3 regions of the Clostridium sp. SHJSY1 genome follow, and region 2 is predicted to be linked to each of the others. Evidence: riboswitches for the same ligand, from Rfam matches in the RefSeq annotation. Region 2 holds a riboswitch; each other region holds the start of a gene.
What was found. Region 2 has a riboswitch for S-adenosylmethionine ahead of NNC19_RS15980 (PLP-dependent aspartate aminotransferase family protein). Riboswitches for the same ligand answer to the same signal wherever they lie in the genome.
Positions count from the first base shown of each region.

Region 1: linked by a shared signal. The riboswitch ahead of metF (methylenetetrahydrofolate reductase [NAD(P)H]) and the one ahead of NNC19_RS15980 (PLP-dependent aspartate aminotransferase family protein) in region 2 are both predicted to bind S-adenosylmethionine.
Region 3: linked by a shared signal. The riboswitch ahead of NNC19_RS05295 (methionine ABC transporter ATP-binding protein) and the one ahead of NNC19_RS15980 (PLP-dependent aspartate aminotransferase family protein) in region 2 are both predicted to bind S-adenosylmethionine.

Region 1 covers NZ_JANDMF010000014.1:35,667-46,067, reverse strand. The annotation lists gene NNC19_RS08760 (Lrp/AsnC family transcriptional regulator) at 1-170, shown strand, start outside; gene NNC19_RS08755 (cation:proton antiporter) at 253-1,431, opposite strand; sodium ion sensor (DUF1646 type) at 1,478-1,533, opposite strand; gene NNC19_RS08750 (MraY family glycosyltransferase) at 1,985-2,935, shown strand; SAM riboswitch class I at 2,991-3,100, shown strand; gene metF (methylenetetrahydrofolate reductase [NAD(P)H]) at 3,178-4,056, shown strand; gene NNC19_RS08740 (S-ribosylhomocysteine lyase) at 4,078-4,533, shown strand; gene NNC19_RS08735 (ECF transporter S component) at 4,818-5,351, shown strand; gene helD (RNA polymerase recycling motor HelD) at 5,794-8,079, shown strand; gene NNC19_RS08725 (FprA family A-type flavoprotein) at 8,161-9,336, shown strand; gene NNC19_RS08720 (DUF1292 domain-containing protein) at 9,438-9,683, shown strand; gene NNC19_RS08715 (hypothetical protein) at 9,698-10,093, shown strand; RNA gene ssrS (6S RNA) at 10,152-10,335, shown strand.
Region 2 covers NZ_JANDMF010000037.1:3,830-14,230, reverse strand. The annotation lists gene ilvD (dihydroxy-acid dehydratase) at 1-598, shown strand, start outside; gene ilvB (biosynthetic-type acetolactate synthase large subunit) at 669-2,339, shown strand; gene ilvC (ketol-acid reductoisomerase) at 2,359-3,360, shown strand; gene NNC19_RS16000 (MarR family transcriptional regulator) at 3,545-3,997, shown strand; gene NNC19_RS15995 (ABC transporter ATP-binding protein) at 4,020-6,251, shown strand; gene NNC19_RS15990 (ABC transporter ATP-binding protein) at 6,244-8,106, shown strand; gene NNC19_RS15985 (GIY-YIG nuclease family protein) at 8,108-8,353, shown strand; SAM riboswitch class I at 8,410-8,511, shown strand; gene NNC19_RS15980 (PLP-dependent aspartate aminotransferase family protein) at 8,613-9,758, shown strand; gene NNC19_RS15975 (aminotransferase class V-fold PLP-dependent enzyme) at 9,761-10,401, shown strand, end outside.
Region 3 covers NZ_JANDMF010000006.1:50,207-60,607, forward strand. The annotation lists gene NNC19_RS05255 (helix-turn-helix domain-containing protein) at 1-486, shown strand, start outside; gene NNC19_RS05260 (helix-turn-helix transcriptional regulator) at 549-1,805, opposite strand; gene NNC19_RS05265 (helix-turn-helix transcriptional regulator) at 1,830-3,125, opposite strand; gene NNC19_RS05270 (hypothetical protein) at 3,305-3,475, opposite strand; gene NNC19_RS05275 (ribonuclease H family protein) at 3,549-4,193, opposite strand; gene NNC19_RS05280 (YkvA family protein) at 4,206-5,162, opposite strand; gene NNC19_RS05285 (MetQ/NlpA family ABC transporter substrate-binding protein) at 5,350-6,159, opposite strand; gene NNC19_RS05290 (methionine ABC transporter permease) at 6,182-6,820, opposite strand; gene NNC19_RS05295 (methionine ABC transporter ATP-binding protein) at 6,822-7,784, opposite strand; SAM riboswitch class I at 7,874-7,995, opposite strand; gene NNC19_RS05300 (methyl-accepting chemotaxis protein) at 8,210-8,629, opposite strand; gene thiE (thiamine phosphate synthase) at 8,702-9,349, opposite strand; gene NNC19_RS05310 (cysteine desulfurase family protein) at 9,518-10,401, shown strand, end outside.

The DNA of each region.
Region 1 (10,401 bases), on a different contig from region 2:
AATGTAATTGTGTTACTGGAAACTATTCTATGATAATTAAGGTGGCATACCATACAACCATGGAGTTAGATGATTTTTTAAGTAAACTTCAGAGATTTGGGAACACTGAAACTAGAATAGTATTTTCAACACCTGTTAAGGCTAGAGGAATATCAGTAATAGATTTTTAGCAAATTAAGATATGCACTTATATAATTTACAAAACTAGGTTGTAAAATAGAAATTAAATTTTATTTTATAACCTAGTTTGTTTTATTTAGATTCAATATTTTTCTCTATTTTATGGGAAAATGATAATTTTAGTAAAATAGGCGTTATAATTGTGGTTAATATTACAACAATTAATGTAGGAAGAAATACTTCTTCTGAAATTATTCCTTTTTGAAGTCCTATATTTGCAGTGATTATAGCCACTTCACCTCTTGAAATCATACCAATACCAATTTGTATTGACTCACTTTTACTCATTTTTAGTAATCTTGCTGCACCAGCACATCCTATTAGTTTTCCAATAACTGCCACGATAAACATTATTAAAGTAATATAAATTATTTTTAAATCTATTCCATTTAAGTTTGCTTCTAAACCAACACTTGCAAAGAATATAAGAGATAAAAATCCTGATGAAATTGATTTGATATTTCTCATAAGATATTCTTTGTGGGAAAGCGAGGAAAGCATAAGACCACATATATATGCACCAGTAATAGATGCAATTCCCAAACTTTCAGCCAAATATGCTATTAATATGGCAAAAGCTATAGAGAATGTTAAAAGCTCTCTGCTAGGCTTTACATGAGTTAAGAATTTATTTGCATGTTTTTGAAAAAATATTACTCCTAGCAAAGAAAATAAACAAAATAGAATTATTTTTATAAAAATAAATAGAATTTGTATTGTCCCAGATTCTGAGCCAGAAGTTTGACCAACGGAAAGAACTATAGAGATTAATATAAGTCCTAATATATCATCTATTACAGCTGATCCTAAAATATTTATTCCTGCTCTAGAATTAAGTTTACCAAGTTCTTTAAGTGTTTCTACTGTTATACTTACACTTGTTGCAGTTAGAATCACTCCAATAAAAATATTTTCTAAAAAATTATCAAAAAATAGACTAGCTCCTAGTGTTCCCAGTATAAAAGGGAGTATAATACCTGCTAATGCGATTATAAATGAAGATACACCAGCCTCTTTAAATTCTTTTACATCAGTTTCAAGACCAGCAAGAAACATAAGCATAATTACCCCAAGATTTGAAAGTAATTTTATATTTTCATCATATTGTACAAGATTTAAAACAACAGGACCAAGTACAACACCAGCAATTAATGCCCCTAAAACTTCAGGCATTTTTAATTTCCTACTTATTATACCTCCAAGCTTGGTAAAGGTAAGAATTAATACAATACTTAATAAAGTTTTTTCCATAAAATACCTCCTAGATAATAAAAAAAGGGTAAAAAGTCCCCAAAAGGACTTCCCACCCTAGAAGTCAAACTTTCTTGAAATCAAATAATAATTTGTTCAACCGAAAATCAATATACTTATTTAGTTATTAAATATTTACTTCCTAAATGGTAACATATTCAAAATTAAAATGCAAATATAGATTAGATTAGCTATACTATAATTTAGAAATAGAAAAACAAATGCTGTCAACTTATAAAGAATAAAAAAGAAAAACCTCGAAGCTATGTTGGTGAATTTGAATTCGGAATAATATATTCTATTAAAAAAAGATTTATATATATAAAAATTTAATTTTATGAAAATAAAAATGGGCAAAACTAGATAAATAAAGGAAATAGGTGTACTTGGACAATTATTCTATTAAATGGATTTGAAGGAAACTTTTCATTTTTTATAAATATTATATACAATTTAATATTTTTGTAATTGCTAAAAAAAGTCGATAATAGTATAATTCATTTAGAAAGCAAAAATGAATTATGGACAGATTGGTTTAAGGAGTAGATTAATGATGCAATATTTAATAACGCTGATATGTGCTTTCCTAATTGTTTATTTTATTATTCCATATATAATGAAAGTAGCTCATAAATTGGAATTTACAGATAAGCCAACTAAGAGAAAAAAACATAGAGGACCAATACCTTTGTGTGGAGGACTTGGAATTTATATTGGTTTTTTTATAGTTTATTTTTTAACTATTAAGGATGATATATATAAGCAGATATGGATATTTATTTCAGCTAGCTTAATATTTTTTATTGGAATGGTGGATGACTATTTCAAGACCAAAAAAAAAGAATTTCCGATATATCCTAGACTAATAATACAAGTATTTGCAGCTGTATTGGTATTTAATGCAGGTGTAGTATTTGAAGGATTTAGAAATCCTTTTTCAGGAGACTACATGTTATTGTCAAAAACAGTACAATTTTTATTGACTATTACATGGATTTTTGGAGTTACTACTGTAATAAATTGGTCAGATGGTATGGATGGTTTGGCCGGAGGTATATCATTAATTTCTTCAGGAACATTTTTCTTTGCTGCAATGATATTGGGACAAGGACCACAAGCTCAATTTTCAATAATACTTGCAGGAGCAATAATGGGATTTTTATATTATAACAGGCATCCAGCTAGGGTGTTCATGGGTGATTCGGGAGCTAACTTAATCGGTTTCTTACTTAGTATAGTGGCAATTGATGGGGCTTTTAAGCAAGCTACAGTATTAAGTTTGTTTATACCAATATTAGCATTAGCAGTTCCTATTTTTGACAATTTATTTGTTATAGCTAAAAGATTTAGTGAAGGAAAGCCAGTATATCAAGCAGATAGAAGTCAAATGCATTTCAGATTAGAAGAAAAAGGTTTAAGTATTAATCAAATAGTTAGCCTTATACTTACAATAAGTCTAATATGCAGTGGAATCTGTATATTGTTATTATTAATTAATAAATAATTATATTTACAAATTTCAATAAATAGTATATTATAATAAATATAATTTAATAATTATCTTATCATGAGAGGTGGAGGGACTGGCCCTGTGAAACCCAGCAACCAATATGTGTGTTTATCTAGATATAGTGGTGCTAAATCCTGCAGCATAGCTGAAAGATAAGGGTTATTGTAGTACAGAAGTTTGTTGTACCTAAAGGAATAACCTTTAGGTATTTTTTATGTGAAAAAGGGGGCAATTTTATGAAAATAAGCGAAATATTTAAGAATAAGAAAACAGTGTTCTCATTTGAAATATTTCCACCAAAGACAACATCATCAATTGAGACTATATATAAGACGTTGGAGGAGTTAAAGGGGCTAAATCCAGATTATATAAGTGTAACCTATGGGGCTGGTGGAAGTATAAGGGATAATAAAACTTTGGAATTATCATCTTTGGTTAAAAATAAATATGATATAGAAGCAGTTGCTCATTTAACTTGTATAAGTTCAACAAATGAGGATATAGATTATTATTTAAATTCACTAAAGGAAAATAACATTGAAAATATCCTTGCGTTAAGAGGTGATATTCCAAAGGATGGACTCACTAGAGGAGAATTTAAGTATGCTTCAGAATTGATTGGGAAAATTAATAAATTTGAGGATTTTAATACTGCAGCAGCTTGCTATCCAGAAGGACATGTTGAAAATAAAGGAGTACTAAAAGAAATCGAAAATATGAAGAGAAAAGAGGAGGCTGGGGCAGCTTATTTTATTTCTCAATTATTTTTTGATAACAATTTATATTATGACTTTTTAGATAAAGTTAAAAGTGCAAATATAAAGGTGCCTATTGAAGCAGGAATTATGCCTGTAACCAATAAAAAGCAAATAGAAAGAATGGTATCATTAAGTGGAGCATCCCTTCCAACTAAGTTTGTTAAAATTATGGAGAGATATGAACATAATCCAGAAGCTTTAAGAGAAGCAGGAATAGCTTATGCAGTAGAGCAAATTGTAGATCTTATATCTACAGGAGTAGATGGAGTACATTTATATGTTATGAATAATTCGTATTTAGCAAAAAAAATTAGTGGAAGTATTGAGACTATTTTAGCTACAGAAAACAATAAATAATTAAGATAGGAGAATTAAAAAATGGAAAAAGTAGAAAGTTTTGAATTAGATCACAGAAAGGTAAAAGCACCTTATATAAGAAAATGTTGCTTATTAGATGGACCAAAAGGAGATAAGGTAACAAAGTTTGATTTAAGATTTCTTCAACCTAATCAAGAAGCATTTGGAACAGCAGCAATGCATGGCCTTGAACATTTATTAGCACATGAACTTAGAAGTAGATTGGATGGAATTATAGATTTTTCACCAATGGGATGTAGAACAGGTTTTTATCTAAGTATATGGGGAGATAAAGAAGCAGCTGAAATTAAAGAGGCTTTAGAAGGAGCATTAAAAGAAGTGTTAAATGCTAAGGAAATTCCAGCAGCAAATGATATTCAATGTGGTAATTATAGAGATCTATCATTATTTGGAGCAAAAGAATATGCAAAAGAAGCATTAGATAGAGGATTTTCTCTAAATATATTTGGTGAATAATAATTTTAAGAATTTAAGAAAAATGGAAATGCCTAAGGATAATGTCCTTAGGCATTTTTCTGTTATAATCAAGAAAATATTAGTTTGTAATCATAATTTGTTATTTCCTAGGAAATTATTAGTGAAATAGTAATAGAATTAATTCATTAGTTGTAAAGACAATAATATCTTAATATAAAATAATTAATATAAAGGGAAAGATGGATAATATGAAAATAAAAGTATTTACACAAGAAGTAACATGGAGTATACTGGTGTATATACATTTACGAGGTGATAAATACATGAATAATAGAACAAAAGAGATGATATATGCAGCATTATTAACATCATTAGCTATAATAATACCAGTACAGTTTTCGTTTTTAAGAGTAATAATTCCACCATTTAGTGCGACACTAGCTTCACATGTACCAATGTTTATTGCAATGTTAATTTCACCTATGGTAGCAGTTGTGGTTGGAATAGGATCAGTTGTTGGATTTTTATTTACAGGATTACCTATGCTAATAGTCTTTAGAGCAGCAACACATATTTTGGTAGGTCTTGTTGGAGCAATAATCATAAAGAAAAGTAAAAGTTATGTTAAAGCATCAATATTCACAGCACCAATTCATGGTGTAGCAGAAGCTTTAGTAGTAATACCTTTTGTAGGGTTTGATGTTTATCAATTGCTAGTAGTAGTATGTGTAGGAACAGTTATACATCATGGTGTTGATAGCACTATATCTTATTTTATTGTGAAGGCAATTGCCAAAGCAAGAAGAAAAGATATTTATAATACTTTTAGTGAAATTGGAACAGAACAAGTAATTTAGAATTATATTAATGGTAAAGTTGTGTATAATTTTTTATATGCGGCTTTCTTTTTTGTATACAAAATATGGTATAATAATTTTATTATAAAATCAGGAGAGATAGCAAGGAGTCAAAATTATAAATATGCTATTTTAGAGACAGGAAGGGGACAAACAGAAGCTATTAATCTATAAAAAGGTAGAGAATATGAAATTATATTAAATTATGGGCCATATATAGGAAATTTAAATAGTATATGTATGAAGAAATATTTGTAAAGCAAATATATAAAAATATCGTAATTTTCAAAAATTGAATTTACGATATTTTTATATTATAATTTTAAATTAGTTATGTTAAAAACAAAAGAGATCTATACATAAATTGAAGTTAGTAAGTATAGAAGTTTCATAAAATAAGTTTATAATAAAAAATACACAAATAGAAATATTGAGGTAAGTTATGAATGAAAATATGATAGAAGAAAATAAAGTTCTTCAAGAGAAAAGAAAATTAATTAAAGAAGAAATTGAAGAAAAAAAATCTAATATAAAGGATATTGAGAAGAGAGTTAAAGCTCTGAGTAAAGAAGCAAAAGGAAGTTATAACGAAGAAAAAGAAACTACTGAAAAAATTTATGAAGTTTTAACAAGAGAGATAAATAGTTATGAAGATGCATTAGAAGAACCTTATTTTGGAAGAGTTGATTTTAGAGAATATAGAGGTCTTGAAGAAAGTATATATATAGGCAAAAAAGGTATTAGTAACATACAAAAAGGGGAAGAGGTAGTTGTAGACTGGAGAGCTCCTGTTGCTGATCTTTATTACAGTGGAACAGGGGGAGAGGCATTCTATAAAGCACCAGTTGGAATTATTGAAGGGGAACTTAATTTAAAAAGAAAATTTCTATTTGAAAATAGAAAAATAAAAGAAATCTTTGATGAAGGTCTAAATGAGCTTATGATAAATGGAGAAGAAGGGACAGAGCTTGTTGATGAATTTCTTAAAGTAAACTTAGAGGAAAGTAGGGGGAAGAAGCTTAAAGAGGTAGTTGCAACTATCCAAAAAGAACAAAACGATATTATAAGGTGGCCTAAGAATTTACCAATTATAGTTCAAGGGTCAGCAGGTTCAGGTAAAACAACTATTGCACTTCATAGGCTTGCATATTTAATTTATAGATATAGAGAAACCATGCAAGGAGAAGATATTTTAGTATTAGCACCAAATAAATTATTCTTGGATTATATATCAGATATTCTGCCAAGTCTTGGAGCAGATAAGGTTAAACAAAACACATTTGAAGATTTAGTACTATCAAAACTTAAATTAAGTGGAAAAATATATAATAAAGATGAAAAACTTAAAAGTATACTTGAAGAAAAAGATGAACAAAAACGCAAGTTAATAGTTAATTCTAGCAAAATAAAAGGGACTTTAGTTTATAAAACTATGATAGATAGGTATATTGCATTAGTTGAAAGCAGGGCATTAGATATACATGATATTATTATAGAGGGAGAAGTTTTATTTAATAAAAAAGAAATAGTTAGATTGTATCTCAAAGACTTAAAATCCTATCCAATAAATAAAAGAAAAGATGAAATAAAGAGATATCTAAATCTCAAGATAAAAGAAAGACTAGCTCAAATTTTAAGCAAAATAGATGCAGAGTGGGATTTTAAAATAAAAGATATAAAAAATGAGTTAGAGGATTCTGAAGAGAGAAGAAAAAAGCTTATAGAAATATATGATGCAAGAGATACTATAAAAGATAGTATTAATAAAAATATTAAAAAAGAATTTAATCTTTATTTTAAAAATTGGAGAGGAATAAATTCTAAGGATATTTATTATAACTTTTTTAATGATGAAGAACTGTTTAGTATAGCTACAGATGATAAAATTCCAAAAGTTTTGGCAGACTATATGATAGAAGAGTTTAATTCTAATTATGAAGAAAATATTATAGATGAAGATGATTTAGCTTCGCTTTTATATATAAGAGTTTTATTAGAAGGTATAGAAGAAAAAGAGAAGTTTAAGCATATAGTAGTTGATGAAGCTCAAGATTATAGCCCTTTTCAAATATATCTTATAAATGAGCTTGCAAAGGGTAATTCCTTAACGTTAGTTGGAGATTTAGCTCAAGGTATTTACTATTATAAAGGAGTAAATACTTGGGAGGATATAACTAAGGGATTATTTAATGGAGATGCTACATATATACAATTAACCCAAAGTTATAGATCTACAGTTGAAATAATAGATTTCGCTGAGAAAGCTTTAATTGCACAAAAATTAGGTCTTAAAAATGCAAAACCAGTACTAAGGCATGGGGAAAAGCCTAAAATGGTAAAGGTTGACTCCAAAGATGAATATGGAATAGCAATTGATAATATAGTAGATGAAGTAAAAGAAAAAGGAAAGAATACAGTTGCTATTATAACTAAAAATAGTGAAGAAGCTCTAGAAGTATCAAAACTCTTGAAAAAGAAAAGCAAATATAAATTTGGATTAATTAAAGGTAAAGAAAAAGAAGTTTCTGATGAGTTGATAATAATACCTTCATATATAACTAAAGGATTAGAGTTTGATTGCACAGTTATTTTAAATCCAAGTGAAGATAATTATGGTGAAAATTTGTTAGATGAAAGATTGTTATATGTATCTCTTACTAGGGCATTACACTTAGAATATGTAATAGAGAATGAAAAAGTTTCTTCTTTAATTAATAAAGACTATTAAAAAATAAAGCAATTTGCTTGTAACTGGGAAAGAATGATAGTATAATTTATTAATAGATAATTGTTATTAGGAGGTAGTGATATGTCAGCTGAAATGTTGAAAGATGATGTTTATTGGGTGGGTGTAAAAGATCCAGATTTGAAAATTTTTGATATTATAATGGAAACTAAAAGAGGTACTACTTATAATTCATATATAATTAATGATGAAAAAGTAGCGGTTATAGATAGTTGTAAAAATGGATTTTATGATGAGTATAAAAAAAATTTAAAAGAGGTTATTGGTGAAAAGAAAGTTGATTACATAGTAGTTCAACATACTGAATTAGATCATAGTGGTACAGTTAAATTGTTACTTGAAGATTATCCAGAAGCTACAGTACTTGGAACAAAAATGGCTTTAAATTTTTTAAAGAATATAATTAATGAACCTTTTAATGGAGTAGAAGTTAATGAAGATATAAACCTTGGGAATCATACACTAAAATTTATAAAAGCTCCAAATCTACATTGGCCAGATACTATGTTCACATATGTTAAAGAGAAAAATATATTATTTACTTGCGACTTTACTGGATGTCATTATTGTCCTGAAGGTTCTATTAAAGAACTTGGAGCAGAAGATTATTTGCCAGAAATGAAATATTATTTTGATTGTATAATGGGACCTTTTAAACCATTCGTGTTAAAGGGACTTAATGCAATTAAAGATTTAAAGATAGATATTATGGCTACAAGTCATGGCCCAGTTTATCAAGGAGAAAATGTATCTAAAGCATTATCATACTATAAGGAATGGGCTACAGTAGAACCTGTGGATTCAAAGAAGGTAGAAATATTTTATATAACTGCTTATGGAAATACAGGAGACATGGCAATTTATATGAAAAACAAATTAGAGGAAAAAGGATTTAAAACAGGTGTTCATGAAATAACATCAATGACTATGGAAGAAGCTGTTGAATTAATAGAAAAATCAAAAGGATTTATGATAGGATCTCCTACTATAAATGCAGATGCAGTAAAACCAGCTTGGGATTTATTATCTTTAGTTAATGTTAGTATAAATAGAAGTAAGGCAGCATTAGCCTTTGGATCTTTTGGCTGGAGTGGAGAAGGGGTACCAATGTTAACTGCAAGATTAAAGTCATTAAAACTTAAAACTGTAGAAGAAGGATTTAAGTTCTATTTTGTACCATCAGAAGAAGATTATAAAAAAGCAGATGAAATGGTTGAGAATTTTATAAGTTTAATGTAAAATGTATGTAATTGAGACACTTATTAAATGTGATAAGTGTCTTATTATTTGATTAAGGAACAATCAAATAAATTTTATTTTAGAAAGAAGTGAGCTTTAAATTGGAAGAGAAAGAAATAATGTCATTTAAGGATGAAAATGGAAATAAGGTTGATTTTGAGGCAATAGCTAGAATATTTGTAGAAAAGAAAGAATACTTATTACTAGCACCACTTGAAGAAAAGGATAGTGAAGACGTTTTTGTCTTTAGGATAGATAATGTAGGTGGAAAAGAAGAATTAAATTTAGTAGAAGATGATAAAGAATTTTTAGCTGTTAAGAAAGAATATAAAAAGCTTATTTATTAAGGGGTTGTAGGTAGATGGAAGTAGAAGAAATTATAGATTTTCTAGAGGATAATGATATATCTGAAATTAAAGAGTTAAAATCTGAAGAAAAATATTCTATATTTAATCTTTTTTATGATTTTGATAAGGAAGAACTTTCAGCAGCAAAAGCATATGCAAATGAAGAAAGCGATGTGGAAGAAGAAAGTGATGAATGGTATAGGGATTGGTATCTTTCATACTTATATGATGTAGCTAAAGATAATATAGAAGAAATACTTGAAGATATGGATGAAGAGTTTGGAACTTCAAGTTTGGCAAAGATTATAGTAAGTGATGCAAGCAATACAGAATATGTTAAGTTTGTAGTTTTGATATGTAATGAAAATTTTGAAGGAGAAATAGAAGAAATATTAAACGATTACTTATAGGTAAGAAATGACTATTGCATTGTCTAAAGAATATGTTATAATAGAGACATAGCAAAGAGAAATCCTGAGATGTTCGCCTAGCTTACTATGTTCAACCTACATATTATATACGGGATTTGCAAAATTCTTATGGATGTCGAGCTTCCATTTTTAATGCTAGAAGATGGCAGAAGTAAGTTGAGCTTAACCCACCTGCGAGGCGCAGGTATGAATGTATAAGCAAACGGCATGTTGGGAATAGCTAGAATATTGAAACCTCAATAGTTACTATTGAGGTTTTTTTATACTTTCTTTTATGTATATTTATT
Region 2 (10,401 bases):
TAAGGATTATAACGTAGTTATGCCTATAGATAAGCCATATAGCAAAACTGGAGGTGTAGCAATTCTTAGAGGAAATCTTGCTATAGATGGAGCTGTTGTAAAAAGATCAGCAGTTGCACCAGAAATGCTTAAACATGAAGGACCAGCTAAGGTATTTGATTCAGAAGAAGAATCTATTGAAGCTATCATGGATAAGAAAATAAAATCTGGTGATGTTGTTGTAATAAGATATGAGGGGCCAAAGGGAGGACCAGGAATGAGAGAAATGTTATCACCAACATCAGCAATAGCTGGTATGGGACTTGATAAAGAGGTAGCTCTTATTACAGATGGAAGATTTAGTGGAGCAACAAAAGGGGCTTCCATTGGGCATGTATCACCAGAGGCAGCTGAAGGTGGAATCATAGCTTTAGTTGAAGATGGAGATATTATTTCAATAGATATAGAAAATGGTAAATTAGAACTTAGAGTTTCGGATAATGTTCTTGAAGAAAGAAGAAAGCAATTAAAACCATTTGAACCAAAAGTTAAAGAAGGTTATTTAGCTAGATATTCAAAGCTAGTTAGCTCAGCTAGTACAGGAGCTGTGTTTAAGTAATAGTAATGATAAATTAAGGTGTAGAGACTTAATATATAAGTCATTTTTTATGAAAAAAGGAGGGGGCTAGATGATATTAACGGGATCTGATATAGTAATTAAATCTATTATAGATGAGGGAGTGGATCTAGTCTTTGGATATCCAGGTGGTCAAGTAATTAACCTTTATGATTCATTATACAAATATCAAGATGAGATAAAACATGTTTTAACATGTCATGAACAAGGAGCAGCTCATGCAGCAGATGGGTATGCAAGAGCAACTGGAAAGGTTGGTGTATGTATTGCTACATCAGGGCCAGGTGCTACAAACTTAGTAACTGGAATTGCAACAGCGTATATGGATTCTATTCCACTTGTTGCAATTACAGGGAATGTTCCTATGCATTTATTAGGAAAAGATAGTTTTCAAGAAGTTGATATAACAGGAATTACTATGCCAATAACTAAGCATAATTATATTGTAAAAGATATAAATAAACTTCAAGATGTAATTAGTGAAGCTTTTTATATTGCTAAAGAAGGTAGACCAGGGCCAGTTTTAATTGATATTCCTAAAAATATTCAGATTGAAAAAACTGAATATAAAAACAAAAAGTTATGGAATATTGAAAGAAAAGAATTCACTATTAAAGAAGAGAAGATTGAACAGGCAATAGATTTAATAAATAAAGCAAAGAAACCATTTATATATGTTGGTGGAGGAGCTGTGTCAGCAGATTGTTGTAGTGAAGTTTTAGCTTTAGCAGAAAAGATAAATGCACCTATTTGCACTTCTTTAATGGGGATAGGAGTGGTTCCTAAAAATCATCCATTATATACAGGGATGATTGGTATGCATGGAACTAAAGCATCTAATATAAGTGCAACAAAAAGTGATTTGTTTATAGCTTTAGGAGCTAGGTTTTCAGATAGAGTAGTGGCCAATGGAGATAACTTAAGTAATGCAAAAATACTTCATATTGATGTGGATCCAGCAGAAATTAATAAAAATGTTAAAGTTGATTTATCTGTTATTGGGGATTTGAAAAGTGTTTTAGATAGAATAGTTCCTAAAATTAATGAGAGCAAAAATGAGGAATGGTTAAATAGTGTGGAACACTTGAAAAGTTTGAATGCATATAAGAAGGATGAAAGGCAAGAGTTGACTCCAGAATATTTCTTTGAGGTATTAAATTCTTTAGATGATGGTAATTTAATAATTTCAACAGAAGTTGGGCAACATCAAATGTGGACAGCACAATATTTTAATTTTTCAAAGCCTAGAACATTTATATCCTCAGGAGGACTTGGAACTATGGGCTTTGGACTTGGAGCTTCAATTGGAGCTCAATTTGGAAGGCCTAGAAATAAAGTTATCAATATAGCTGGGGATGGAAGTTTCATGATGAATTGCCAGGAGTTAGCTACAGCTGTTAAAAATAATTTACCTATAGTTGTTGTCGTTATGAATAATAATGTTTTAGGTATGGTTAGACAATGGCAAACATTATTTTTTGATGGCAGATATTCAAATACAACTTTAGATAGGCAAACAGATTTAGTAAAACTTGCAGAAGCTTTTGGAGCAACTGGATATAGGGTTGAAGAAAGAAATCAACTAGAAGAGATATTGAAAAAATCTTTAGATAGCACAAATCCAGTTCTTATAGATTATAGAATTGATTATGATAAAAAAGTATTTCCAATGGTTGCACCAGGTGCACCAATTCATCAAATAATATGTGAAGAAGATATTTAAATTTTAGGAGGAAAAGAAAATGGTAAAAATGTATTATGAAAAGGACACAAATTTGGATTATTTAAAAGGAAAGAAGGTTGCTATAATTGGTTATGGTAGTCAAGGGCATGCACATGCATTAAATTTACATGATAGTGGAATAGATGTTGTTGTTGGTCTATACAATGGAAGTAAGTCTTGGGAAGTTGCTGAGAATGATGGATTAAAAGTTGCAACAGTTCCAGATGCAGTTAAGGAAGCGGATATTACAATGCTTCTTGTACCAGATGAAAAGCAAGCAGCAATATATAAGGAACAAATAGCACCATATTTAGAAGCAGGAAATGCATTAGTATTTGCACATGGATTTAATATTAATTTTTGTCAAATAGTTCCGCCTGCAGATGTAGATGTATTTATGGTTGCACCAAAGGGACCAGGACATATGGTTAGAAGAACATATACAGAAGGATCAGGAGTTCCATGTTTAATAGCCGTTCATCAAGATGCAACAGGAAATGCTAAAGATTTAGCTTTAGCTTATGCTAATGGAGTTGGAGGTGCTAGATCAGGAGTACTTGAAACTACTTTCAAGGATGAAACAGAAACTGATTTATTTGGAGAACAAGCAGTTCTTTGTGGAGGTGTTACAGCATTAATAAAGGCTGGTTTTGAAACTCTAGTTGAAGCTGGGTATGCTCCAGAAAATGCTTATTTTGAATGTATGCATGAAATGAAGTTAATTGTAGACTTAATGTATCAAGGAGGAATGGCTACAATGAGATATTCAATTTCTGATACAGCAGAGTATGGTGATTATATGATAGGTGATAGAATAATTACTGAAGAAACTAAGAAGGAAATGAAAAAAGTTCTTACTGAAATTCAAGATGGTACATTTGCTAGAAACTGGCTAATGGAGAATAAGGTTGGTAGACCAAACTTCCTTGCAAAGAGAAGAATGGAAGCAGAACATCCAATAGAAAAAGTTGGTGCTGAATTAAGAGGCATGATGAGTTGGATAGATAAAAAGTTAGACTAATATAAAAGTCCTGCAATTTGCAGGACTTTTTTTTATGAGGTGAATTGTTTAGCTTAACTAACTAAAATCGTTTACTGAAGAATGGAATGTGAAGAAAAAGTGAAGTTTTTAATAAAAAAGTTGCAAATTTATATAGGAATGATTATTATATTAGTTAGTTAGCTAAATAAATTTGGAGGTGAAGATGATTTTGACTACTGAAGAATCAGTACAAGATGTTTTCTTTAAAGCAGTGAGATTAGCTTTTGCTAGAAGTCATGTTTTACTAGGGGAGAAAGGTATTCATCCAGGTCAACAACATCTATTAATTAGATTGTTTAAGAAAAATGGGCAAAGTCAGAAAGATCTTGCTAAAAACATGAGTGTAAAACCAGCAACAATAACTGTTATGCTTACTAGAATGGAGAAGAGTGGGCTTATAGAGAGAAAAAAAGATGAAAATGACCAGAGAGTTACTAGAATTTTCATAACGGAAAAAGGTCAAGAGGTATGTAAAGAAGCAAAAAAGATTGCTAAACAAGTTGAGGAAGAATGTTTTGAAAATTTTACTATTGAAGAAAAAGTAGTATTTAGAAGATTGCTAATACAAATAAGAGACAATCTAACTAAGGATTGCCCTAATATTAAGTGTGAGTAAAAGATGGGGGATGTAAAAATATATGTTGAAAATGATAAAGTATATGAAAAAGTCAGCATTATCAGTTATAGCAATAATAGCATTATTGGTATTACAAGCCGTATGTGATCTTGCATTACCAGATTATACATCAAACATAGTTAATGTAGGTATACAACAACATGGAATTGAAAATTCTGTACCAGAAGTAATATCTAAAAGCGATTTAGATAATCTACTTACATTCATGAATGATGAAGATAAAGATGAGGTTTTAGACAATTATAATTACTTAGATAAAGCTTCACAAGCTACAAAGAAAGATGTTTCAGGAGATGAACCTGCATATGAGTTAAAGACTCAAAATGAGGATACTATAAATAAACTAAATAATATATTTAGTAAACCAATGTTAGTTGTTTCTGTTTTAACTAAAGATAGTGAAGAGACAGCTTCAATGAAAGAACAAATGATAGCTAATTTTCCACCACAGATGGTAGCAGCAGCAAATGGAGATGTTTTAAAGATTTTTTCAATGCTACCAAAAGATCAGATGGGAAAAGTTAGAGATGAAATTAATAATAAGTTTCAGGATATGCCAGATACAATAATAAGTCAAGGTGCAGTGTCTTATGTAAAAGACATTTATGATGATTTAGGAATAGATACAGATGGTATTCAAAAGAAATATATTATTATTGCAGGTGCTCAAATGCTTGGAATAGCACTTATAAGTATGATTGCAACAGTTGCAGTTGGTTTCTTAGGAGCTAGAGTAGCAGCTAAACTTGGAAGAGATCTTAGAAGTAAGGTATTTAGAAAAGTTGTTAATTTTTCAAATACAGAACTGGATAAGTTCTCAACAGCATCATTAATTACACGTAGTACTAATGATATTCAGCAAATTCAATTATTGATGGTAATGATTCTTAGAATAGTCTTTTATGCACCAATACTTGGACTTGGTGGAGTGATAAAAGTATTAAATACAAATACATCAATGGCATGGATTATAGGAGTGGCGGTATTAGTTCTTTTAGCAGTAATATTATTGTTATTTGCAATTGTAATGCCTAAGTTTAAAGCAGTACAAAAACTTGTGGATAAATTAAACTTAGTTACTCGTGAAATTTTAACAGGTATATTAGTAATTCGTGCTTTCAATACAGAGAAACATGAAGAAGAAAGATTTGATGAAGCTAATAAAAATTTAACTAAAACAAATTTATTTGTAACAAGAACAATGTCACTTATGATGCCAGTTATGATGCTTATAATGAATGCTATCACAGTACTTATAGTATGGAATGGATCACATAGTGTTAATGATGGAACTATGCAGGTTGGGGATATGATGGCATTTATAACTTATACTATGCAAATCATAATGTCATTCTTAATGATATCTATGGTGTCTATAATGCTTCCTAGAGCTTCTGTATCAGCTGGGCGTATAGAAGAAGTATTGCAAACTGACTTCATTATAAAAGATCCTAAAGAAAAGAAGGCATTTGATTTAACTAAAAAAGGTATAGTTGAATTTAAAAATGTTAGTTTTAGATATCCAAATGCAGATGAGGATGTAATAGAAAATATATCATTTACAGCGAAACCAGGGCAAACTACTGCTTTTATAGGTAGTACTGGTAGTGGTAAATCAACTTTAATAAATTTGATACCTAGATTTTATGATGTAACTAATGGTGAGATATTAATAGAGGGAATTAATATTAAAGATGTACCTCAAAAAGAATTAAGAGAAAAAATTGGATATGTTCCACAAAAGGGAGTATTGTTTTCAGGAACAATAGAGTCTAACTTAAAATATGGTAAGAAAGATGCAACTGCAAGTGAAATTGAAAAGGCAGCTGCAATAGCTCAAGCAACTGAATTTATTACATCAAAACCAGAAGCATTTGAAACAGAAATTTCACAAGGGGGAACAAATGTATCTGGAGGACAAAAGCAAAGACTATCTATAGCAAGAGCCATAGCAAAAGATCCAGAAATATATATATTTGATGATAGTTTCTCAGCACTTGATTTTAAAACTGATGCAACATTAAGAAAAGCATTAAAAAATGAAACTTCAAATAGCACAGTATTTATAGTAGCACAGAGAATAAGTACAATTTTAAATGCAGAGCAAATTATAGTTTTAGATGAAGGTAAGGTAGTAGGAATAGGAAATCATAAAGAGCTTCTAAATAATTGTGAAGTATATAAGCAAATAGCTTTATCACAGCTTTCAAAGGAGGAGCTAGAAAATGAGTAATAGTGAAAAAAATAATAGAAGAAAAGGTCCTATGGGTATGGGTAGAGGCCCAATGGGAGGAAATGTAGAAAAAGCAAAGAACTTTAAAGAAACTATGAAAAATCTTATGACTTACCTTAAGCCATATACATTGTCAATAATAATAGTTGTTATATTTGCAGTAGGTAGTACAATATTTACTATAGTTGGACCAAAGATATTAGGAAATGCAACAACAGAAATATTCAATGGACTAGTATCAAAAACAACTGGAGCTGAAGGTGCTGGTATTGATTTTGATAAAATAGGAAAAATACTGCTAAACTTATTAGGTTTATACTTAGTTAGTGCATTATTATCTTTTATACAAGGATTTATAATGAGTGGAGTTACACAAAAGGTTTCATTTAATCTAAGAAAAGAACTTGCAGAAAAGATAAATAGAATGCCACTTAAGTATTTTGATACAAGAACTCATGGTGAAGTTTTATCAAGAGTTACAAATGATATAGATACAGTGAGTCAAAATTTAAATCAAAGTATGACTCAAATGATTACATCAGTTGCTATGATTATTGGTGTATTAGGAATGATGCTATCAATAAGTATACCTATGACTATTGCTGCATTGTTGATATTACCTATTTCAATGGGGTTAATAGGTGCCGTTGTTAAAAAGTCTCAAAAATACTTTAAGTCTCAACAAGAATATTTAGGACATGTAAATGGTCAAGTTGAAGAAGTATATGGTGGACATAATATAGTTAAAGCTTTTAATGGTGAAGAAGAAGCAGTAAAGGAATTTGATAAATACAATAATACATTGTATGATTCAGCTTGGAAGTCACAATTCTTATCAGGAATGATGATGCCTATTATGACATTTGTAGGTAATATTGGGTATGTTATGATATCAATACTTGGTGGATGGCTTGCAGTTAAAAAGGCTATTGAAGTTGGCGATATATTATCATTTGTTCAATATGTAAGAAGTTTTACTCAACCTATAGCCCAAGTAGCTCAAATTGCTAACTTAATGCAATCAACAGCAGCTGCTGCTGAAAGAGTTTTTGAATTTATAGCTGAAGATGAAGAAGAACAAACTGTTCCAAATCCAGTTTCACCAAATGGACTAGAAGGTAGAGTTGATTTTAAAGATGTTCACTTTGGATACAATCCAGAAAAGACAATAATAAATGATTTTACAGCTAATATTAAACCAGGGCAAAAAGTTGCAATAGTTGGGCCTACAGGTGCAGGAAAAACTACAATAGTTAAGCTTTTAATGAGATTCTATGATATAAACAGTGGGGATATATTAATAGATGGACACAGTATAAGAGATTTTAACCGTGGAGAATTAAGAGAACTATTTGGAATGGTGCTTCAGGATACTTGGTTATTTAATGGAAGTATTAGAGAAAATATAAGATATGGTAAATTAAATTCAACAGATGAAGAAGTTATAGAAGCAGCTAAGGCGGCCCATGTTCATCATTTTGTAAAAACATTACCTGATGGATATGATATGGAATTAAATGAAGAAGCTAGTAATGTATCTCAGGGACAAAAACAATTGTTAACTATAGCTCGTGCAATACTTGCAGATCCTAAGATACTAATACTAGATGAAGCAACAAGTTCAGTAGATACAAGAACAGAAGTATTGATACAAAAGGCTATGGATAATCTAATGGCAGGAAGAACAAGTTTTGTAATAGCCCATAGATTATCAACTATTCGTGATGCTGATTTAATTCTAGTTATGAAAGATGGAGATATAATAGAGCAGGGAAATCATCAGGAGTTATTAGCTGCTGGAGGATTCTATTGTGATCTATATAATTCTCAATTTGAGAAAACAGAAATAGCTTAATATGAATTATGTTTACATCTTACTATGTGGAGATGGATCTTTATATACTGGATGGACAAATAATTTAGAGAAAAGATTTAAAGATCATTACAATGGTAAGGGGGCCAAGTATACTAGAGGCAGAGGCCCCCTAAAGATTGTCTATTTTGAAGTTTTTGAAAATAAAGTAGATGCAATGAAGCGAGAGTATGCTATTAAGAAGCTTAAAAGAGAAGAAAAAGATAATTTAATAAAAAAATTCAAATAACATGTTGACATTGATTAAGCAAGGTGTATAATTATATTAATTTAATAAATAAGTTTATCTTATTAAGAGTGGTGGAGGGACTGGCCCTTTGAAGCCCAGCAACCTGTAATTTTATTACGTGGTGCTAAATCCTGCAGGTTTATCCTGGCAGATAAGAGGAATCGATAGTCTCATTATGACTATGTATATTGACTAATTTCAGTCGCTTCTTATATAAAGAAGTGACTTTTTTTATTTTATTAAGAAAGAGGGGCTAATTATGACTTTAAAATTTCAAACAACAGCAGTAAGAGGCGCATCAGGTGGAGATAAACATACTGGGGCAATAAGTTTTCCAATTTATCAAAGTGCAACATTTAAACATCCTGGACTAAACGAAAGTACTGGATATGATTACTCTAGACTTCAAAATCCAACAGTAGAAGAATTAGAAAAGACTGTAGCTTTATTAGAAAATGGAAAACATGGATTAGCATTTTCAACAGGATTAGCAGCTATAAACTGTATCGTGCATCTTTTTAAAGCTGGTGATCATGTAGTTATTTCAGAAGATCTATATGGAGGGACATTTAGACTGTTTAATAATATATATAGGGAGCTTGGGATAGAATCAACATTTGTAGACACTAGAAATCTTGTAGCTGTAAAAGATGCAGTTAAAGAAAACACTAAAGGTATATTAATAGAAACTCCATCTAATCCGTCATTAAGAGTTACAGACATAAGAGGTATTAGTGAAATAGCTAAAGAAAATGATTTGATTTTTATTGTAGATAATACTTTTTTAACTCCATATTACCAAAAACCACTAGATCTTGGGGCAGATTTAATAATACACAGTGGAACAAAATATTTAGGTGGACACAATGATGTATTAGCTGGCTTAATAGTAGCAAAAAATGATAGATTTATTGAAAGATTAAGATATATTAATATGTCTACAGGAGCAACTTTAGGAGCTTTTGAAGCATGGTTAATTTTAAGAGGTATAAAAACCTTACATATACGATTAGATAGAGCTCAAGAAAATGCTATAACGATTGCAAAGTGGTTAAAGAATCAAGAAGAAATTTCAGATGTATATTATGTTGGATTAAAAGAACATGAAGGATATGAAATAAATAAATCACAAAGTACAGGATTTGGTACAACTTTATCTTTTAGGGTTAAAGATAAGGAACTAGTAGAGAAGATATTAGGAGGAGTAGAAGTTGTTTCTTTTGCAGAAAGTTTAGGAGGAGTAGATACGTTAATAACTTATCCATTTACACAAACTCATAGTGAAATACCAACTGATCTTAGAAAAAGGATTGGGGTAGATGAATGTTTATTAAGATTATCAGTTGGAATAGAAAATGTTGAAGATATATTAAATGATTTAAAGAAAGCAATTAAGGGGGAATAAATATGAGAATAGGAACAAAGTTAATACATTCAGAAGGTAGTATAGATACAAATACAGGGGCATTAAGCACACCAGTATATCAGACATCAACTTTTCATCAGTTTGATATAGATAACTTTGGAAAATATGATTATGCTAGATCAGGAAATCCAACTAGAGATGTTTTAGAAAATCTGATAGCAGAACTTGAGGGAGGAGATAAGGGGTTTGCATTTTCTTCTGGAATGGCAGCTATTTGTTCAGTATTAAGTATATTTTCTGCTGGAGATCATATTGTTATATGTGGTGATGTTTATGGAGGAACTTATAGGGCTGTAACAAAGCTATTTTCAAGATTTAATATAGAGCATACATTTGTTGATGCAAGTGATCTTAATGAAATAAAATCTGCTATAAAAGAAAATACTAAGTGCTTATATTTAGAGACACCATCTAATCCGTTGTTAAAGATAACAGATATTAAAGGAGCAGTTAAAATAGCTAAAGAAAAAGATATTATAGTAGTTGTTGACAATACCTTTATGTCTCCATTATTACAAAGACCTATAGAGCTTGGAGTAGATATTGTAGTTCATAGTGCTACTAAGTTCCTTGGAGGGCATAGTGATGTTATAGCTGGATTAGTTGTTACAAAGAATAAAGA
Region 3 (10,401 bases), on a different contig from region 2:
GGTGCTTCAGGACTTATTAATGATATGGCTATAAGAAAGCCTTCATATTATGCTTATTATCTTATGAGTAAACTAAGTGGCAATATTGTTGCAATGGATAATGGATATATTGTAACAAAATCTTCTGATGGTTTTAACATACTTCTATATACTTATAGCGAAATCTTAGATAGTATTTTAGAAAATCATAAATTAGTGAATAAACCTGGTATGTCAAAATCTATAGAAAAGAAAATTTCCTTGAATCTAACTAATATAAATAAAGATTCTAGAATGACTTTCTACGAAATAAATGACAAACTTGGTTCATCATATAACTATTGGGTTTCCATGGGTAAGCCTGATAGATTAAGTAAAGAGGAAAAAGAAATTTTATCAAAAGCTTCTTTTCCTAAAATTGAATTTAAATACGCTAAAAAAAGTTCAGTTTTAAATATAATAACTAAACTTAAAGGTTATGGCGCAATTTTAATTATAATAAAATAAAAACATTGGATTAAATAAATACACTGTAATCAAATTTATTTAATCCAATTTAAATTATAATTTTATAAAATGTTTCTCTCTTTTGTCATTGCCAATGAAAAATATTTTAAAGAATCTTTAATATCACCTAATTTATAATACATATTTGCCATATCTAAATATCTTTTTCTACGTTCTTCTTTTGTTCCAAACTTTAATAAACTATCTAATGCTAAATTCATATACATTTCAGCTTCTCTAAAACTTCCACCACTTTGCAATATACTTCCTTTAAAGTAATATGCCTTCTCTATTAACTTTATATTTCCAGTTTCAATTGCCAAATCCAAAGCTTGTCCTGTTAGTTCGTAAGCTTTATCATATTGACTATACTTATATAAAGTCTCTATTGATTCATTTAAAAATTGTACATGTTTTTCCTTGTTGTATGTTGGAAATATAGTTATACCTTCTAAAATTTCTTCTACTGCCTTATGACTTTCTCCAACTTCAAAATAAGCCTTACCATATTCCCCCTTAGCACTAGCTACTATCATCGGATTACTTTTTTGATATTCATAAGCTTTTTTTACATATTCTTCTGCTTCCTCATATCGTAATCTTATACATGTTAAAGCATAAGCTTGGCATACTTTTCCCTTATTTATATCACCTTGTAAATACTCTAAATATTTAATTGATTCCTTTAATAAAAGATATGCTTCTATTTCATTATGCAATTTACAATAACAAATTCCTTCATTATAAGTTATTGTTGAATATAATTCTTTTTCTTTAGCTTCTTTTATTTTAATTATTTCTCTTAATCTTACATAATAAGCTATAGCTTCTATATACTCCTTATTTTGAAGTAAGTATTTTGCCATATCACTAAAATATATTATTGTATTTTCATCTTTATTATTCTTTTGGTATAAATCATAATATTGAGATATTATTAATTGAATCTTTTCATATTTCTGTTCATGTAAATAATACGAGAATAAAATATGTACAAGTTCAAAGGCTAATTCATAATACCCATACTCTACAGCATAGTATAAATTATGCTTAATCTCTTCTTCCCCATTGTTTTTACCATTCTTAATTGCAGCTAGATTTTCTACTATTTGTTCATAAACATCTTGTATAAGGTAATCGTAATCAAGTCCGATTTTATTTGCAATAAACTGTATAATTTCTTTACCAGCCTTAACTTTTCCATTTTCTATACAACTCATTTTTGAAATCGATATTTTATCTTCACAAAGATCTTTTAATGTTATTCCTTTGTATATTCTTGCTCTTTTTATTTTTTCCCCAGTAGACAATATTTCCATTTTAATCACCTATCAAATTTAATTTTACAGAACCCCTAATTCTTTAAATAAATTTACCCCTTCATCTAAGTATTTAGTTGCTTCTTCTACTTTTTTATTATCCATAAAATACTTTCCAAGTATTATAGCAATCTCTCCCGCTTTCTGCAAAAGGCCAGAATCTTTTGCTATATAGTAACTTTCTAGTAGTATGCTTTCAACTTTTTCATACTCTTCTTTTATCGTAAAAATTCTATATTTTATTAAGTTGTATTCTATTACCTGTTCCTTGTTACTGCTTTTTATCTTAAGTCTTATTTCTTCTAATAGATCCTCACATTTATCAATATTTTTTAATTTTATATGATTTTTACAAATATTTAAGCTTGTCTCAATTTCTATATTGTTATCATAATTCTGTGATAACTTATTAGCCATTTTAAAATGTTTAAAAGACTCTTCTATATCTTCAAAATTGTAAAATATTTTTCCTAAATTATTTTCAACTATTGATAAGTTTTTTAATCTATTTATCTCTTCATATATTTTTAGTGATTTATTAGAATACTTAATTGCACTAACTAAATCTCCACTTGCATTGTATTCTTCTGAGATTCGAAGCAAGGATTTTGCATACTTATCTCTATCATAAATTTGCATTAATTTTTCTTTAGCCATGTAAGCATATTTATTAGCATTCTCTTCATCTTCCATTGAGAAATATATTATAGCAATATAGTAATATATTTCACCTAACATATAATCATTTCCAACTTCATTATCTAGATATACTTTCTCTGCTTGTTTCAAATAACTACTTGCTGAGTGGTATGATTTTAGATTTATTGTTATTTTCCCAAGATTTAAAAAAGTTTCTACTATTTCTTCATAATTATTATTTTTTATAAATATTACATTTGAAGATAAAAATAATTGTTGCGCTAATGAAATCTCGCCTCTAAATGTACTTATCTTCCCTCTCAGTGATAATATTTTTGCCTTTCTATATTCTAAGTTATATTTTTCAGCATACAACAAAGCTTTTTCTATATATGCTTCCCCCCTATCATAATCACCACTTAAAATATAAGATTCCGCAACTTGTGAATAATATGTACTAATTTTTTCTGCTTGACTCTCTTCAGATTCCATAAGATATTCTACTGAAGTCTGTAAATTTACAGATAAATATTCTAATAAATCCATAGATGGATTTGATCTTCCCGACTCTACTAAACTTATTTGTCCAGGAGTAATTCTATCCTTCGCTAAGTCTTTTAGAGTCATATCTAACTCTTTTCTTCTTTTTTTTATTTTTTCTCCTAATGACAGTATGTCCATCGTATCCTCTTCCTTTTTCAATTTTTATTATTTCATACAGGTAAATAACTAAATTAATATAAATTATAACATAAATTTGTAAAAGGAAACAACTTAATGTAATATTTTCAACAATTTTTAGTTCATTTGTTGGTAATTATTGGGCAAAAAAAGCAGAGCCTTAACTCTGCTTTTAATTTCTAAAACATTCTCATCATTCCATCACGAGAATCCTCAACATAATTTAACATTCTTTCTCCAGCTTTTCTAAAAGTTTTTTGAGTTTTTCTATCTAGTTGAGGTAATACCATCATTCCAACTGCAGCACCAACTGCAACTCCAGTAATAATTCCATTTACATATCTACCCATAATAAAACACCTCTTCTTTTAATTAATCTAACTGGTTTCTATATTTATATTATGTAATTTTTGTTCTTTTAATCTATGAAATGATTTCCAAAGCTTTCTTTGCAAGTTGGTCTGCTATATCATTATATTTATCCCCACTATGCCCTTTAACTTTAATAAACTTTATACTAATTTTTTTCATATTTTCTTGCATTAACTTATGATAAGCAATTGTTAATTCCTTGTTTCGCTTCCAAGTGCCTAAGGCCCAACATTCTATTCCTTGATAATCATATACAATAGTGACCTCTTTATATCCTTTTAAAATAGCATATTCAACAGCTCTAGAAGCTCCTAAAACTTCTCCTGCAACATTTCTAAGAGCTATAGCATCTTGGTCTTCACCCACCCCATTATCCTCATAAACTACTTCTTTATCTTTAATAGCTACTAATCCATAAGAATAGTTACTTTTTTCTAAAGAAAAACTTCCATCTACATAAATAACTAAATTACTATCATCAATTATTGATTTTTCTTCACTTTCACTCTTTAAAGTAATATCTCCACATTTTCCTTTTGAGTTTAAAGACAAGAACTCTATTGCTTCTGATTCTGTTTTAAAACTCTTATATATAGCACCTTTACATCCTATAACTTCTTCTTTACATTCTTCCCAACTTGTAAGAATCTTAGATACTCCCGATTTCCCTCTATATACTGAATAATATTTCGCCATAAATTTACCTTCCTATAATGTACTTAATTCACTAATTACACTATATAATTTATCAACATTTCTTGCATTAGTAAAGCCCACTAAATATTCTACCCCTTTTTTAAGAACTAGAACCAATTCATTTTTCCCTTCCCAGTTTTCAGCTATAACTTTGGTTGGAACAGTACTTGCAATCTTATTTAAGGCAAAAAAAGCAACAGCTAACTCATCAACACTTCCTATAAATGGAATCTTTTTTGGTATTATATCTACAGGAAATACAACATATCCAAGTGATGCTGATATAATTAATTTTGTTTTCATTGGAACTCTATTATCCTTTAACAATCTGCAAATTAATGCTAATACATCTGGCAAAATAAAAACAATATCACTGGCTATTCTAGCCTTCTCCGGTAACTTGTCCTCCATTATTTTTCTTCCAACAGTATACACATCTTTTACTTTCTCTATAGGAAATTCTAGCACTTCCTCTTCTTCTGTCAATACTTCTTCAACCTCTTCATCTTTTATTAATCCTCCTTTAATTGATATATTAACTTCTGCAACTTCAACCATAAGCATATTCTTTTTTATATATACTTCAGAAATATCCAAATCAACATATGGTACTGGATTTAATATCTTATGTATATCTAAAATTACTATATCCTTATAATTTTCTATACCACTTACAGCAAGATGTTTAATGGCAGTTTTTAATGCATAACTTCGCATAATTCTAAATAAGCCAAGTTTTAATATCTTAAACTTTGAAAATTTACAATACACTTTTCCATCCTTTACACCTTCTATTGTTAGTATTCCTTCAAAATCAAATGATACTCCCTTTTTAAAAGCACCCTCTATTTTAATCTCATTATCTATATCAACTTTACTAAGAGATAGTCCTTCAACTTTAACAAATTCATTTATTATACTTAAAATATCTTGTCCTTTAAGCTCTGCCTTTACTTTTGAAATTTTCATTTCTATTTTCCTCCACTACCATTTAATTATAATTTATTTTAACCTTATTTTGATTTCTTGTAAAATTAAATGAATTCCATATATTAATCCATTTTTAAGACATAAATAATACCTATAGATTAAATACTATTTTCAAAGCATCCAATCTATAGGTATTGATATAACTTATAATCAATCTTTTTTATTATTAAAATACTGGAACTACAGCACCCTTATAGTTATCAGTAATAAATGCTTTAACTTCATCTGAAGTCATAGCCTTTGTTAAAGCTTTAATTTTATCTGAATTTTCATTTCCTTTTTTAACTGCTAATACATTTCTGTAATTTTTTATAGATTCATCATTTTTATCTTCTGTGAACACTGCATCTTTTGTAGCATCTAATTTAGCTGATAGTGCATAGTTTCCATTAATTACAGCTCCATCTAATTCATCTAAAGTTCTTGGAAGTTGTGCCGCTTCTAACTCTTTAAACTTTATATTCTTTGTATTTTCAGTAATATCTGAAATTGTAATAAGTTCTCCCTCTTTAACTTTTATTAATCCTGATTTTGCGAGTAATCTTAAAGCTCTTGCTTCATTTGATGGATCATTAGGTATTGCTATAGTTGCACCATCTTTTATTTCATCAAGGCTCTTAACCTTTGTTGAATATAATGCCATAGGTTCAATATGAATCTCTGCAGTATATGTTAAATCATAATTTTTTTCTTTATTTGTTGTATTTAAATAAGCAATATGTTGAAAGTAATTTGCATCTATTTCACCTTCTTGTACTGCTGTATTTGGCAATTCATAATCATCAAATTCTTTTATTTCTAATTTATAACCTTCTTTTTCTAAGATAGGTTGAATCTTTTCTACTATTTCTTTATGTGGAACAGGTGATACTCCAATAGTTATTGTTTTATCATCTGTCTTTTTCCCCCCACATCCTATAAGACCTAATGCCAATACACCTGCTAATGCTATTGAAATTATACTCTTCTTTTTCATATATTAATCCCCCTTAAAATCTTTACTTTGATAATCTGTTATATAAATAATTTCCTAAACTTTGTAACCCTTGAACAATAACAATAAGTAATATTACAGTAATTATCATTACATCTGTTTGGAATCTTTGATATCCATATCTAACAGCTAATGCGCCAAGACCATTTGCCCCAATGGTCCCTGCCATAGCCGAATATCCTATAATACTTATTACTGAAAGTGTTATTCCTGAAATAATTGCTGGTACTGCTTCTTTAATCATTACCTTAAATATTATTTGTATTGTGCTTGCCCCAAATGCTTTTGCAGCTTCTATAACTCCAGGATCAACTTCTTTTAAAGCCGCTTCTATTATTCTTGCTATAAAAGGTGCTGATGCTAATGTTAATGGCACTATAGCTGCTACTTCTCCATATGATTTTCCTACTATTAATCTAGTTAATGGTATAATTACCACCATTAATATAATGAATGGCAAACTTCTAAGTGTATTCACTATAAAGTCTAACCCACTATAAACAAATTTATTCGGTTTTAATCCCTTTTCATCTGTTAATACTAATATAATTGCTGGTATAAATCCAATTATTACTGCTAATATAGTTGATGGTATTACCATTATTAACGTTTGATATATAGCTGGCCATATTAATTCCCACATACTATATTACCTCCCATTCTATATTTTTACCTTTTAGATAATCTATAACTAGATCCTTGTCCTTTTTCTCTACATTAATTACTAGACTACCTAAAACATTACTTCTAAACTTTTCAAGTTTGCCCCAAACTATTGAAAAATCAATATTTATTTCTCTAGCCATCTTTGTAATTATTGTATTTTCAGAACAATCAGCTGGGAAGAATAACTTTATATTTACACCTGTTTCAGGTAGAGTTTCATCTTCTTCTTCTCCCAAGAACTTCTTTAAAGACAATCCTGGTTTTAAGAACAACTCATCCGATTTTCCTTCTATTTTAATTTTGCCCCCTTCAATTAATGCTACTTTCTCACATACATCTTTTACTACTTCCATTTGATGTGTAACTATAACAATAGTAATTCCAAGTTCTTTATTAATTTTAGATAACAATGTAAGTATATCTTTTGTTATTTTTGGATCTAAAGCTGATGTTGCTTCATCACATAAAAGTATTTTTGGCTCTAATGCTAATGCCCTTGCAATAGCAACCCTTTGTTTTTGTCCACCACTTAGAGCTGTTGGTTTACTATTAATCTTTTCCTTTAGTCCAACTAAGTTTAACAGTTCCATTACTCTTTTATCTATTTCTACCTTACTATACCCCCAAACCTCAAGTGGAAGAGCAATATTTTGATATACTGTTTTTCTTTTTAGTAAGTTAAAGTTTTGAAATATCATACCAAGATTCTTTCTAAACTCTCTAAGTTCTCTATTATTAAGTTTAGAAACTTCTTTCCCCATAACATTCACTGAACCAGCATCATAGGATTCAAGTCCATTTATACATCTAAGTAAAGTTGATTTTCCTGCCCCACTATGTCCAATTAAACCGTAAATTTCCCCTTGATTTATGCTTATTGAAATATCTTTTAAAACTTCTATATCCCCAAAACTTTTACTTACATTTTTAATTTCTATCACTAATTGTCTCCTCCTCTATGAATGTAAGATAAAAAATAAATGCGCTAGAGAATAAATCCCTAGCGCATAAAAAACACTAAACTATTATTCTCTCATCTTTCAGTAATAAATAATTACCGCAGGAATTAGCACCACATTAAAATAGTAAATGAACTATTATATTGGTTGCTGGGCTTCAAAGGGCCAGTCCCTCCACCACTCTTGATAAGACATCAATTATATTAATTTTTCAAGCAATTGCTTTATGTTATTTATAATAGTATTTAAATTCTAGTTTGTCAATATTTTTTTTCAATAAACATTTTAATTCATATTAATTCAAAAAAATATACTATAACTTATTCTATACTAAGTAACTATCTTTAAAAATTGAAAATAACTTTAATTAAAGTTATGAATTTTAAATTCTAATCGCAACATATGATTTATTTTTCTACAGCATTTTGTATGCTATTAATAGCTTCCTTTAAACTTTCACTTTTTTCATTAACTACATCTGCAACTTTGTAAATATCAACTATCATTTTAAGCATTTCATTTTGATCTTTAACAGTTGATTCAGCCACTTTACTACTCATATCAGATAATTTCTTTACTTCTGTTGCAACTACTGCGAATCCCCTTCCAGCTTCTCCAGCTCTTGCAGCTTCAATTGACGCATTTAATGAAAGCATATTGGTTTGAGATGCAATCCCAACTATCTCTTGTGAAGAATTCTTAAAATTATTAGCCATATCTTTTATACTATCTAATTTTCCATAAAGAGTTTCAACTATACTCTTCATTTCATCAATTTCTTTACCAATCTTTTCAATAGACTTGCTTACTAATTCCATTTCACCCATACATTTATCCTCTCTTTCTTTTTATCCTCTGCTTAATTATATACCATTAAAATAACTAAACCAACTCAATATCTAAACATTTGTTGTAAAATTATTATCTAAAATATTCTTTAATTCTTTTGTGGCATATCTAATATTATTATTTGCAAGAATTGCTGATACTATAGCAACTCCATCTATTCCTAATCCATTTAATTTAACAATATTATTTTCATTAATACCACCAATTGCTATAACTGGAATATCTATTGCTCTTTTTATTTTCCCTAATGAATGACATGTAACTATATTGGCATCTTTTTTTGTGTTTGTAGGGAAAATAGCCCCACAACCAATATAGTCCGCTCCTTCTGTCTGAGCTTTTAATGCCTCTTCAAAGTTATGTGCAGATATTCCTATTATTTTATTTTCGCCCAATATTTTTCTAGCCACCTTGCAAGGCATATCACTTTGTCCTAAATGAACACCTGAAGCATCAATAGCCTGGGCTATATCTATTCTATCATTTATTATTAATGGTACATTATATTTATCGGTTATTATTTTAATTTCCTTAGCTATATTATAAAAATCTAGTGAAGAAATTTTCTTCTCTCTTAGCTGAACTATAGTTGTGCCTCCTAGAATACTTTCCTCAACTGCTTCTTTTAAATTTCTGCCTTCTAAAATATCTCTATCTGTAACTAAATAAAGAGTGTAATCAATGTTAGACTTATCCATTTTCTTCTCTCCTTTTTTCCTTATATATACCATTATAGCAAAGTATTTTTACATAACCATATCTTGAATAAAATACTACTTTATTTAACAATTGAAATAATATGAATTTTACTTTATACTAAGTTTGTTTATATGAAATATAAGAAATTGTAAAAGAGGTTGTTAACTATGAATATATACTTAGATAATGCATCTACTACAAAACCTTCAGTTGAAGTAATTAATGCTATCTCCAGTAGTATGAGCGAATTTTATGCCAATCCCTCATCACTTCATAAACTAGGCTTAGAATGTGATAAGAAATTACATGAATGTAGATATGAAATTGCAAAAACTATAAATTGTTCTAAAGATGAAATTTATTTTACTTCAGGTGGTAGTGAAGGTAATAACTTTATTTTGAAAGGATTAGTTAAGAAAAATAATCACATAATTACTACTACTTTTGAACATAGTTCTGTAAAAAATACTGTTAAATTTCTAGAAGACAATAATGTTAAAGTAACCTATCTTTCCGTTAATTCAGATGGTTTTATAAATATAGAAGATTTAAAATCTGCTATCAATAAAGATACTACACTTGTATCTATATTGTATGTAAACAATGAAATTGGTTCAATCCAAAACCTTGAAGAAATTGGAAAAACTATAAAAATTTTAAGTTCGCGTGCAAAATTTCATGTAGATGCAGTTCAAGGTTATGGAAAATTGCCTATTGATGTTAAGTCTATGAAAATTGATGCATTAACTGTTAGTGCTCATAAAATTAATGGTCCTAAAGGAATTGGATTCTGTTATCTAGCCAAAGGTTTAACCCCAATTCCTAATATAATTGGTGGAGAACAAGAAAAAGGCTTAAGAGCAGGAACAGAAAATCTACCTGGAATAGTGGGACTTACAGTTGCAGCTAAGGATAAACTGAAAAATTTTAAGGAAAACTATAAAAAAGTTGAAATGTTAAAAAGTTATATGATAAATAAATTAGCAGAAATTGATAACATTAAAATTAACAGCCCTATTGGCGATTTTTTTTCTCCATACATATTAAATAT